DNA from 3 places in the Paenibacillus hexagrammi genome. Region 1 is predicted to be linked to each of the others. Evidence: riboswitches for the same ligand, from Rfam matches in the RefSeq annotation. Region 1 holds a riboswitch; each other region holds the start of a gene.
The links. Region 1 has a riboswitch for cyclic di-GMP ahead of L0M14_RS27840 (PilZ domain-containing protein). Riboswitches for the same ligand answer to the same signal wherever they lie in the genome.
Positions count from the first base shown of each region.

Region 2: linked by a shared signal. The riboswitch ahead of L0M14_RS17790 (hypothetical protein) and the one ahead of L0M14_RS27840 (PilZ domain-containing protein) in region 1 are both predicted to bind cyclic di-GMP.
Region 3: linked by a shared signal. The riboswitch ahead of L0M14_RS25220 (DUF192 domain-containing protein) and the one ahead of L0M14_RS27840 (PilZ domain-containing protein) in region 1 are both predicted to bind cyclic di-GMP.

Region 1 is NZ_CP090978.1:6,078,233-6,081,508, reverse strand. It holds gene L0M14_RS27855 (hypothetical protein) at 1-99, shown strand, start outside; tRNA gene L0M14_RS27850 (tRNA-Arg) at 292-366, opposite strand; gene tadA (tRNA adenosine(34) deaminase TadA) at 412-864, opposite strand; cyclic di-GMP riboswitch class I at 1,236-1,325, shown strand; gene L0M14_RS27840 (PilZ domain-containing protein) at 1,459-2,154, shown strand; gene ychF (redox-regulated ATPase YchF) at 2,235-3,276, shown strand, end outside.
Region 2 is NZ_CP090978.1:3,893,011-3,896,286, reverse strand. It holds gene L0M14_RS17795 (MDR family MFS transporter) at 1-1,128, shown strand, start outside; cyclic di-GMP riboswitch class I at 1,242-1,334, shown strand; gene L0M14_RS17790 (hypothetical protein) at 1,437-1,742, shown strand; gene L0M14_RS17785 (exopolyphosphatase) at 1,868-2,782, shown strand; partial or broken gene gloA2 (SMU1112c/YaeR family gloxylase I-like metalloprotein) at 2,982-3,276, shown strand, end outside.
Region 3 is NZ_CP090978.1:5,536,715-5,539,990, reverse strand. It holds gene L0M14_RS25230 (methyl-accepting chemotaxis protein) at 1-1,114, shown strand, start outside; gene L0M14_RS32085 (IS3 family transposase) at 1,150-1,269, opposite strand; partial or broken gene L0M14_RS25225 (transposase) at 1,290-1,415, opposite strand; cyclic di-GMP riboswitch class I at 1,729-1,820, shown strand; gene L0M14_RS25220 (DUF192 domain-containing protein) at 1,914-2,258, shown strand; gene L0M14_RS25215 (Flp family type IVb pilin) at 2,314-2,496, shown strand; gene L0M14_RS25210 (A24 family peptidase) at 2,617-3,126, shown strand; gene L0M14_RS25205 (TadE/TadG family type IV pilus assembly protein) at 3,132-3,276, shown strand, end outside.

The sequences.
Region 1 (3,276 bases):
GATTTACTTAGTATCAGGATATCGAAAGTCAACGAGTTCTTCTGTCCAGTACTCTTCTTTGCAATTCGATTCATCTTGAAGAAAGAGATGAATCCCTAGACAGATCGCAATAATGAATAAAATAGACACAGTAGTCTCCTATTGTTCAAAAAATTTCCTGTAGTGTTACATTTACATATAATAACACAAGTATTTTGGAAGCGCTATACGACAATTTTTCTCCAAATTAGGTCTTTAGATATAACAAAAAACCTCCTACGTAATAACGTAAGAGGATACAAAACCACAAGACGCGCCACGGCGGGATTCGAACCCGCGACGCACAGTTTAGGAAACTGTCGCTCTATCCTGCTGAGCTACGGGCGCATAAGCAAGGATTATGATAGCACGAAGGCAAGCCGTGATGCAACCTCATACAGGCGGCTGCTTTTTACTGCTGCGCAGCTTCCGGAAAAATTGCGTGAGCATGGATGAGCATTCCTCCTGCAATATACCGCTAATGACATCTACACGATGATTGAACCGCTCCTCTTGAAGTAAATTCATAAGCGTTCCTGCACAGCCGGCCTTGGGATCGGTAGTTCCATAAATCACTTGCGGCACCCGGGACTGTACGATCGCTCCCGCACACATGGGGCAAGGCTCCAAGGTCACATACAGCTTGCAATCCAACAGCCTCCATGCTTGCAGATGCTCACTTGCTTGGCGAATAGCGATCATTTCTGCATGGGCAGTGGGATCCAGAGAAGTTTCTCGGAGGTTATAGCCCCGCCCTATAATCTCTCCTTGATGTACGACAATAGCCCCAATAGGCACCTCGCCAAGGGCCTCTGCTTTAAAAGCCTCTTGTATGGCTTCATTCATCCAGTAGGTATGTTCAAGTAGTTCATCCACAGGGGGCACCTCTCTTTCAGACTCATTGTCCACATGTGCATAAAAAGTCGAACAGGCATTCGTTGTTAACAATCTGTGGACAACTTTGTGGATAACGTACTATTTTGTGGATAGTTGCTCTTATTGTAGGGGCATCTTGTCATGGAATCAAGTTATCAACATAGCATTCCGTAAATTAAGCTTAAAAAAATGAAATTTTTTAGCAAAACATGGTGAAACCTAGTTGATAATGAGAGACAAAGTGAATATACTAATAATTACATATAGTAGGTCTTTTCGCCTACAGGGTATAAGAGTATTGTTAGGTCTAAGAATAGGTCTTTATATACATCAATAAATAGATTCGATAATGGCAAACTTGTCGAAAGACAAGGACGCAAAGCTGAGGGTCTAACGTTCCATCAAGGAGCTATGACAGCCTGGTTACCGAAAATCTGGAGGTATCGATTTTGGTAATAGGCTGCTCCTGGGATAGTTATCAGGGGGAGTCTATTTTTATATCCAATAACAATGCTGAAAGGATGTGGCATGATGTTATCGAACAGGGAGTCTAGATTTGAACCAATGAAGTATTATGGTAGTAAAGAAGGCAATGACGCAGAGATTTTAATAGATAGTAAGGCGGTTTTGGACAAAAGGGATTTTGTAGCCACAGGAGTGATCACCTACGTATTGGGAGATATCATCGAGATTGAGCTCCCACAATATAATATCTTCCAGCTCGGGGACAAGATTAAAGTCACCATCTACACTAAATCAGGACTCTTTGTGTTCGACACCTCTGTTGTAGCCAAGGACCATGGTTCCATTATTGTTATAAATCCTCCAGATAATCGAAAGAAATTTACCGAGAAGCGGGAATTCCCACGAATTGAGATTGTAAAAGGCGGCTTGCTGCACGGCTTGCATGATATACAAAGAAGGAAGCATCAGTTTGAACGCCCGGTAAGTATCAACATCAAAAATATTAGCTTGAGCGGTGTTGGATTTACAGTGGATGATAATATTCATCTGGACACAACCGCACACCTTGAATTAGAGCTCTTGCTCGGATTCTCCATTTCCTGCCTAACAGAAGTAGTTAGACGAGAAACGCAAGATACCGGAATTTACTACGGCGCCAGATATATCAATGTACCTGATGCTAAAACAAACGCACTTCGAGCGTTCATCTTAAAGAATCAAGTCGAGGCCTATTTTGTTCAGAAAAAAGATGTTAAAATGAAAAAAGTCACGGATATGGGATCCGGGGTCCGCTAAGATAGCGGGCTTTTTTTTGATTGACAAGTGCTATATAATAAATGAGGATATTTTCAAACATTAAGGAGTTGTGAACGGCAATGGCGTTGAAAGCAGGAATCGTCGGTCTACCGAACGTCGGCAAATCGACTTTGTTTAATGCAATAACACAGGCGGGAGCAGAATCTGCGAATTATCCGTTCTGTACGATTGATCCGAATGTCGGTGTAGTGGAAGTGCCGGACGAAAGACTGCGGAAGCTGGTGGAACTTGTAGTGCCCAAGAGCATTGTTCCGACCGCTTTCGAATTCGTCGATATTGCGGGTTTAGTGAAGGGCGCGAGCAAGGGCGAAGGGCTTGGAAATAAGTTTTTGGCGCATATTCGTGAAGTTGATGCGATCGTGCATGTCGTTCGCTGCTTTGTGGATGAGAATATTACGCATGTATCCGGGAAAGTAGATCCGATCGGCGATATCGAAACGATTAATCTGGAGCTGATTCTGGCGGATATCGATTCCGTTGAGAAAAAGCTGGAGCGTTCCCGTAAGAATTTGAAGGGCGGCGACAAGAAAGTTGCGGCTGAAGTAGAAGTGCTTGAGCGTATTAAAGAAACGCTGTATGAAGACAAACCGGCGCGCAGCATGGATCTGAGCGATGACGATAAACTCATTGTCCGTGATCTCCATCTGCTCACAATGAAGCCCGTGCTGTATGCAGCGAATGTAAGCGAAGACGAGGTAGCAACGGCTGATGATAACCAGTATGTGAAAATCGTTAAGGAATTCGCAGCGCAAGAGAATGCCGAGGTCGTTCCAATCAGTGCGAAGGTGGAATCCGAAATCGCTGAACTGGAAGACGAGGAAAAAGCGATGTTCCTTGAAGAGCTGGGACTTCAGGAGTCCGGTTTGAATAGATTGATTAAAGCAGCTTATAAACTGCTCGGCTTATACACGTATTTTACTGCCGGGGTGCAGGAAGTACGAGCATGGACAATCCGCAAAGGAATGAAGGCTCCGCAAGCGGCGGGCGTCATTCACTCGGATTTTGAGCGCGGCTTTATCCGTGCGGAAGTCGTGTCTTACGATGATTTGATGGCTGCCGGATCGATGAATGCTGTGAAGGAAAAAGGACAGCTGCGTTTGG
Region 2 (3,276 bases), 2.2 Mb from region 1:
TTCCTGGCTATCTATCTAGCCAAGCATACCTCGATGAGCGAAGTCATGATCGGTGTTGTCATCGGGATGGGAGCGCTGGCGGGAACAGCAGGCGGCTTTATTGGCGGAACGCTGTCGGATGCATTCGGACGACGGATTATCATGCTGGCTGCTTTATTCGGCTGGGCTTTTGTTTTTACCGGGTTTTCATTCGTCAGCCTTCCTGTATGCTTTATGCTGCTGAACATGGTAAACGGCTTATGCCGATCGTTCTATGAACCGGTATCGCAAGCATTAATGGCTGATCTCACCGAACCGGCTAAGCGATTCAAAGTTTTCTCTATGAGATATATGGCTATCAATGTGGGCGTTGCTGTCGGTCCCCTCTTGGGCGCTTATTTTGCAACGCTGGACGGTGCTCTTCCTTTTCTTCTCACGGGAGTCGTTTATTTGATATACGCGATAGCACTATGGCTGCTGCTGTCCTATTTCGGGATAAAGAGTATCGAAGGGGAGAAAAAAGCGCCGGTTACCCTTCGCGCAGCCTGGTCCATCATTCGAAGTGACATAACCTTCCGATACTACATCACTGGCGGGATTGTCGGCGCGATCGGCTATTCGCAGGTTATGGTCACCTTATCCCAATATATGGAACAGAGCTTTAGCGACGGAGTGAAAATATTTGCACTGCTGATGAGTGTGAATGCGATCGCGGTGATTTCTATGCAAATTCCATTAACGAAATGGGCAGAAAGATTCAGACCATTCGTTGCCATTGCTGCAGGAAACTTGATGTTTGCACTGGGCGACGTCGGATTTGCTTTCTCTCATTCCGCCGCCGCGCTAGTCATTTCTATGGTTGTTTTTACGATGGGTGAAATCTTAAATTATCCCGCTGCGAATGTGCTCATAGATAAGCTTGCTCCCGAGAATATGAGGGGCACGTATTTTGGGGCGCAAACCTTTACGAATATCGGGCATTTTGCGGGTCCATGGATTGGAGGCTTGCTGCTTTCCTCCTTCGGTGGGAATGTCCTTTTTCTCACGATGTCTATTCTTACTTTAAGCGGTACCTTATTCTATATGACAGGAATACGACGATTACAAGCAACACAAAATAGGTTAAAACAAGAAATTTTCGAAAATTAGTTCCTTTTACCTATCTTATTGTTGTAAAATAGGCATAATAGAGTATTCGATTTCGCTAAAACTTACCTTATCCTTGATAGTAGTAAAAGCAATGTTTGACAGCTTTCGATACTGCTCGATAAAGGCAAACCTGGCGAAAGCCAGCGACGCAAAGCTAGAGGGGCTTGCTTGACCGTAAATGGACAAGCTGCCAGCCAGCCGCCGAGGTTCAGGATGATGACAGCATGAGCCCTCTCTAGTCGGCATAACAGGTGGGCTTTTCTTATTTTAGAGAGAAAAAGAATGGGTTAAAGGGAGGATTTGGCAGCATGCAGCCTGAATGGATGCTAAATGAAGAAGAGGCGGTCACGTCACTGTGCGGTAACCATGTTGCCAGACTTGTGCCGTCCACAGATGGAACGAAGCTGGTCATAAACCGCGAAGAGTACCTGCTTAATGAAGCTTGTTGGGATATTGAAATGTTTCATGGACGAAATAATAGCATTCTTATTTTTTATTGGAAAGGCGAGGTTAAGCTTTCCGTCAAGCTTCCGCCTTTGTCTCAGGTAGAAGCATTTTTATCCAGATTGTATCAATGCTTGACGTTTAAGATGAGAACGATTCAGCCTAATTAGGGTTGAATCGTTCTTTTTTTGTCGATCAAGTTCGACAAAAGCGTTGTCACTGATCGACAAGAACGGTATAATTATGAGGAGGACAGTTAGTAGTGCTTTAGGACTATTGGGAGGAATACATTAGCATGCGATTAATTACACGTTCCGATTTTGATGGCCTTGTTTGTGCGATGCTCTTCAAGAAATTAAATATGGTGGATGAGATGAAGTTTGTTCACCCCAAGGATATGCAGGACGGTTTGATTGAAGTGACGGAGAATGATATTCTAGCCAATGTTCCTTATGTAGCAGGATGCGGTCTATGGTTTGACCATCATTCCAGTGAGCTGGAAAGAATGGGGGAGAAGGTCGAGTTTAAAGGCGAGACTCGGATCGCTCCAAGCGCAGCCAGAGTAGTATACGATTATTACGGCGGCAAAGACACATTCGGTGATATCGATAATATTATGGAAGGCGTAGATAAGGCGGATTCAGCCCAGTTCAGTAAAGAAGATATCCTGAATCCCAAAGGATGGGATCTTCTTTCGTTCATCATGGATGCCAGAACGGGATTGGGTCGATACCGAGATTATCGGATCAGCAACTATCAATTGATGGAAGATCTGGTCGAGCACTGCGCAACCAAAACGGTAGAAGAAATTATGGAGCTTCCGGATGTGAAGGAACGGGTTGACCGTTATTTTGAATTGGATGCTTTATATCGGGAAATGCTGGGCAAGTATACGCGTACGGAAGGGAACGTTATCATTACGGATCTTCGGGACGTAGAGACGATCTACCCGGGGAATCGATTTATGGTATACGCGCTATACCCTGAACAAAATATATCCATTTGGATTGTGGATGGACGCAATAAGCAAAACTGTGTATTCGCGTGCGGCCACAGCATTGTGAATCGCACGTCACAGACCAACGTGGGTAAGCTAATGCTGAGCAATGGCGGAGGCGGTCATCATGCAGCCGGTACTTGCCAGGTGCCTTATGAGCAGGCTAATGTCGTTCTTGAGCAGCTAATTGCAACAATGAGAAAAGACGGATAATACGTGATGTGAGCCGCACCAGGATGAAGCCGCCTGCTGCGGCTTTTTCTTCGAAAGCCTAGCTGTAGGTTATTGATAGGCGGTAGCTCCATTCCGCATTTTAGTCGCATCATGCTATGTATAGTTAGTTTAAGATCATGTTGCATGCTGGAATCAAGTGCATGTATGATGGAACAACAAAGTACGGGAGGGATCAGGTGTGAAATTAGAACGTATTCACCATGCTGCGATCATTTGTTCAGACTACGCGAGGTCGAAGCATTTTTATGTGGATGTACTTGGTCTGACGGTACTTCATGAAACATTCCGGGAGGAGCGTCAATCGTATAAGCTGGATCTGCTTATTGGAGAGAAGGAGCAAATTGAGCTGTTCTCCTTCCCGAACCCGCCGGAGCGGGTGGACCAGCCCGAGGCCCGGGGTCTGCGGCATTTGGCGTTCGCTGTAGCGGATATGGATGCTAGCGTGAGAGAGCTTGAAAGTAAGGGGGGGTAAG
Region 3 (3,276 bases), 540 kb from region 1:
TCTTCTTGCGGCGCTCTTCTTTCTGGCCTTCTACCGAAGTGTAAGAATGACTATTAGATCCTTGCAGCATGGGGCCGAGAGGCTCGCGGGAGGAGACCTGTCCAAGCAGGTAGAGCTGCAAACGAGAGACGAGCTCGGTGAAGTTGGTGTTGCTTTTAATCAAATGACAGACTCGTTAAGAGGGATTCTGCGCATTAATCAGGATATATCCGAGCAGGTTGCCGCTTCATCGGAGGAGCTGTCAGCCGTGTCTACGGAATCGACGTCGGCCATGCAGCAAATCGCGATGGCGGTTCAAGTCGTAGCAGAAGGAGCCGAGCAGCAGAAGAAAGCCTCTGAAGAAAATGCTCTCGCCATGAATGAGATGGCAATTGGTATTTCGAGAATTGCTGACAGCGCTTCGGAGGTTTCTGAGCTGGCGGTTGATGTATCGGATGGAGCACGAACCAGTGAGGAGAAGCTGAAGGTTGCGGTCGGTCAAATGCAAACGATTCGTCATGCGGTTCATGAATCTGCGGATGTCGTAACGCGGCTTGGCGAACATTCGAAGGACATCGGGGCGTTCGTCTCCACGATCAAGCACTTATCTTCGCAGACGAACTTGCTGGCGCTCAATGCCAATATCGAGGCGGCTCGGGCAGGGGAATACGGCCGTGGCTTTAAAGTGGTCGCTTCGGAGATCGGCAAACTGGCCGGACAGACGCAGGAATCGGTTGAATCTATCACGTCAATTGTGAGTTTGATTCTCGACCTCGTCGAGGGGGCGGTAGTTTCCATGAAGGAAACGGCTGCCGAGGCGGAGCTCGGATTATCGGCGATCCAGCAGACGGATAGTGCGATTAGCTCCATCCTGGACTCCATCCGCAAGGTAGCCCACCAAATCCAAGAGGTTTCCGCAGCATCCGAGCAAATGTCTGCCAGTGCCCAGCAGGTTACGGCATCTACCATGGATATGGTAGGCTTTGCACGAAGCGCCTCCGACCGTACCACGGAAATGGCGGCGGCTGCTCAGGAGCAGCTCGCATCTATGGAAGAAGTGCAGGCTTCCTCGGATGCTCTGGGCAGCTGCGCTCAAGACCTGCAGGACGAGTTGAGAAAATTTACTTTGGCATAGGTGGATAGCGCAGCCTAATAACTGCGATACCCTTTCTATGAAAAAGCACATCTTGTGAAATGCTTGGACACAATAGATGATTCCTGTACTGAGTACTGAACAGGGGTCATCTTTTTTAATCCACATTGATATCTGTGATGGTTGTAATATTTGATTTAGCGGTCTATCTCATCTTAGCTTTAGCCATGCACTTGTAAGGATTTGCTTTTCTGTGCGGGCACACAAGATTTAGTTGTTTCATAAGCCGACGGATTCTCTTTAGGTTGTAGGTGATGCCAAATTCATTCTGAAGAACCATCTTAGACCTGACTATGCTCTGGTTGAATTTTTTTAGCTTTAGGGGATTAGCCCATAATTTACTTCAACTGAAAGGGTCATAAATCCCATTGGATGAAAATGGATTAACATCGAATGTCTGTAAATTCGGGATAAACAGGATTCCTTTTATAGTCATATAGGGATTAAAGGGATGCGAATGCAGAAGATGATAGGAAAGCAGTACCATGAATAATAGTCTGAAAATTGTGAACTTAGACCGATACAAGAAAACGCTTACATGTCTTATGATGATATCAACACATCGGATTCGACCTAAAGCGACAAGCTTCGACGAATCTCGATAAAGGCAAAACTGATGAAAATCAGTGACGCAAAGCTACAGGGGCTAACGCGCATGAAACAAGCGCCATGCCAGCCAGCTGCCGAAAGATTTGAAGGGGGCTTGTTTTTTATATGCCAATATTCCCTTCCTTTCGGAGAAGGTGGGTTATTTCAGACAAGAATGGAGGGGATAGTCCGCATGAAGTTAGTCCTGCCTGAGAGCGGACACGTCGTTGCTGAAGAGGTTTGGGTGGCGGCAACGTTTTATCGGAGATTGAAAGGGCTGATGTTTTCATCCGAATTGCCTGAGGGCTGCTGTATGTACATAAGGCCGTGCAGGTCCGTGCACACCTTCTTTATGAACTACAGTATCGACGTCGTTCATCTCGATGCAAAACACCGGGTCGTAGGATTGGAACAGGCTTTGGCGCCGGGGAAGATAGGAACATCATTTCCGAATTCCGAATCCGTAATTGAGTTTCCCGCAGGAAGCATCGAACGAAATGCTCTGCAAGTGGGCAGCATGGTTCAATTTGAAAGCTAAACTTGGAACCTAAACTTAAACAACTAAACTAACCAATACAAGGGAGCGATTACTCATGATGAACAAATTCAAAGCGCTGGTTACACAAGAACAAGGTCAAGGTATGACAGAATACGGTCTCGTGCTGGGGCTAATCGCGGTGGCTGTAGTAGCTACTCTGGTAACCCTTCGTACAGAAATCGTGAATATCTTCCAAGATGCATTATCAACCGTGCAAAGCCGTAATACGACTCCGTAAACGTAAAGCAAGCAATAACAAGACCAAGATTGCCGATACGTACCAAAAGGTCTTACGTGTTCTACCGCGTAGGGCCTTTTTTCACAAATTTGAGCTTTACTAGGCAACGGAGGTAGGGAGATGCTTTTTACTATCATGCTATTGACCGTGCTGTTGATCTCGGTTGTGACCGATGTGAGGAGCAGAAAAATACATAATAAGGTGATATTTCCCGGAATAGCAGCTGCATTAGGCGCACATACAGCAATGGCCGGATGGACCGGATTAGGGGCCTCTCTTGCAGGCTTCCTCGCAGGGTTAGGCGTGCTGTTGATCCCGTATCTTCTTGGGGGCATAGGTGCTGGCGATGTCAAGCTCCTGGCATTAGTGGGCGCAATGAAAGGGACTTCTTTCGTATTGATGACTTCCGTATATATGGCTCTAATCGGAGCGATATTGGCCGTATTGGTCATTGTTTTTCGGAATGGAGCGATGATCAGAATGAAGTGGATCGGTATCTGCATGTACAGCTTCCGCTATGGCGTCCTGTTACCCGTAAACGCTGACAAAACAGTCCTAACCGCAACGTATCCATACGGAGTAGCCATAGCAGGCGGCGCCTTGGTCTGCCTGTGGTTTAAGGGATGGTGAGGACCATGCGAAAAGCGGATGCAGCATTCGCCTGCCGGAATTTGCTGAAAAACGAGAAAGGGCAGTCGTTGACGGAATTCGCTCTGCTCGTCCCGCTGCTCCTTTTGATCGTTTGCGGCATGCTGGATGTCGGGCGGGTTGTGTTCACGT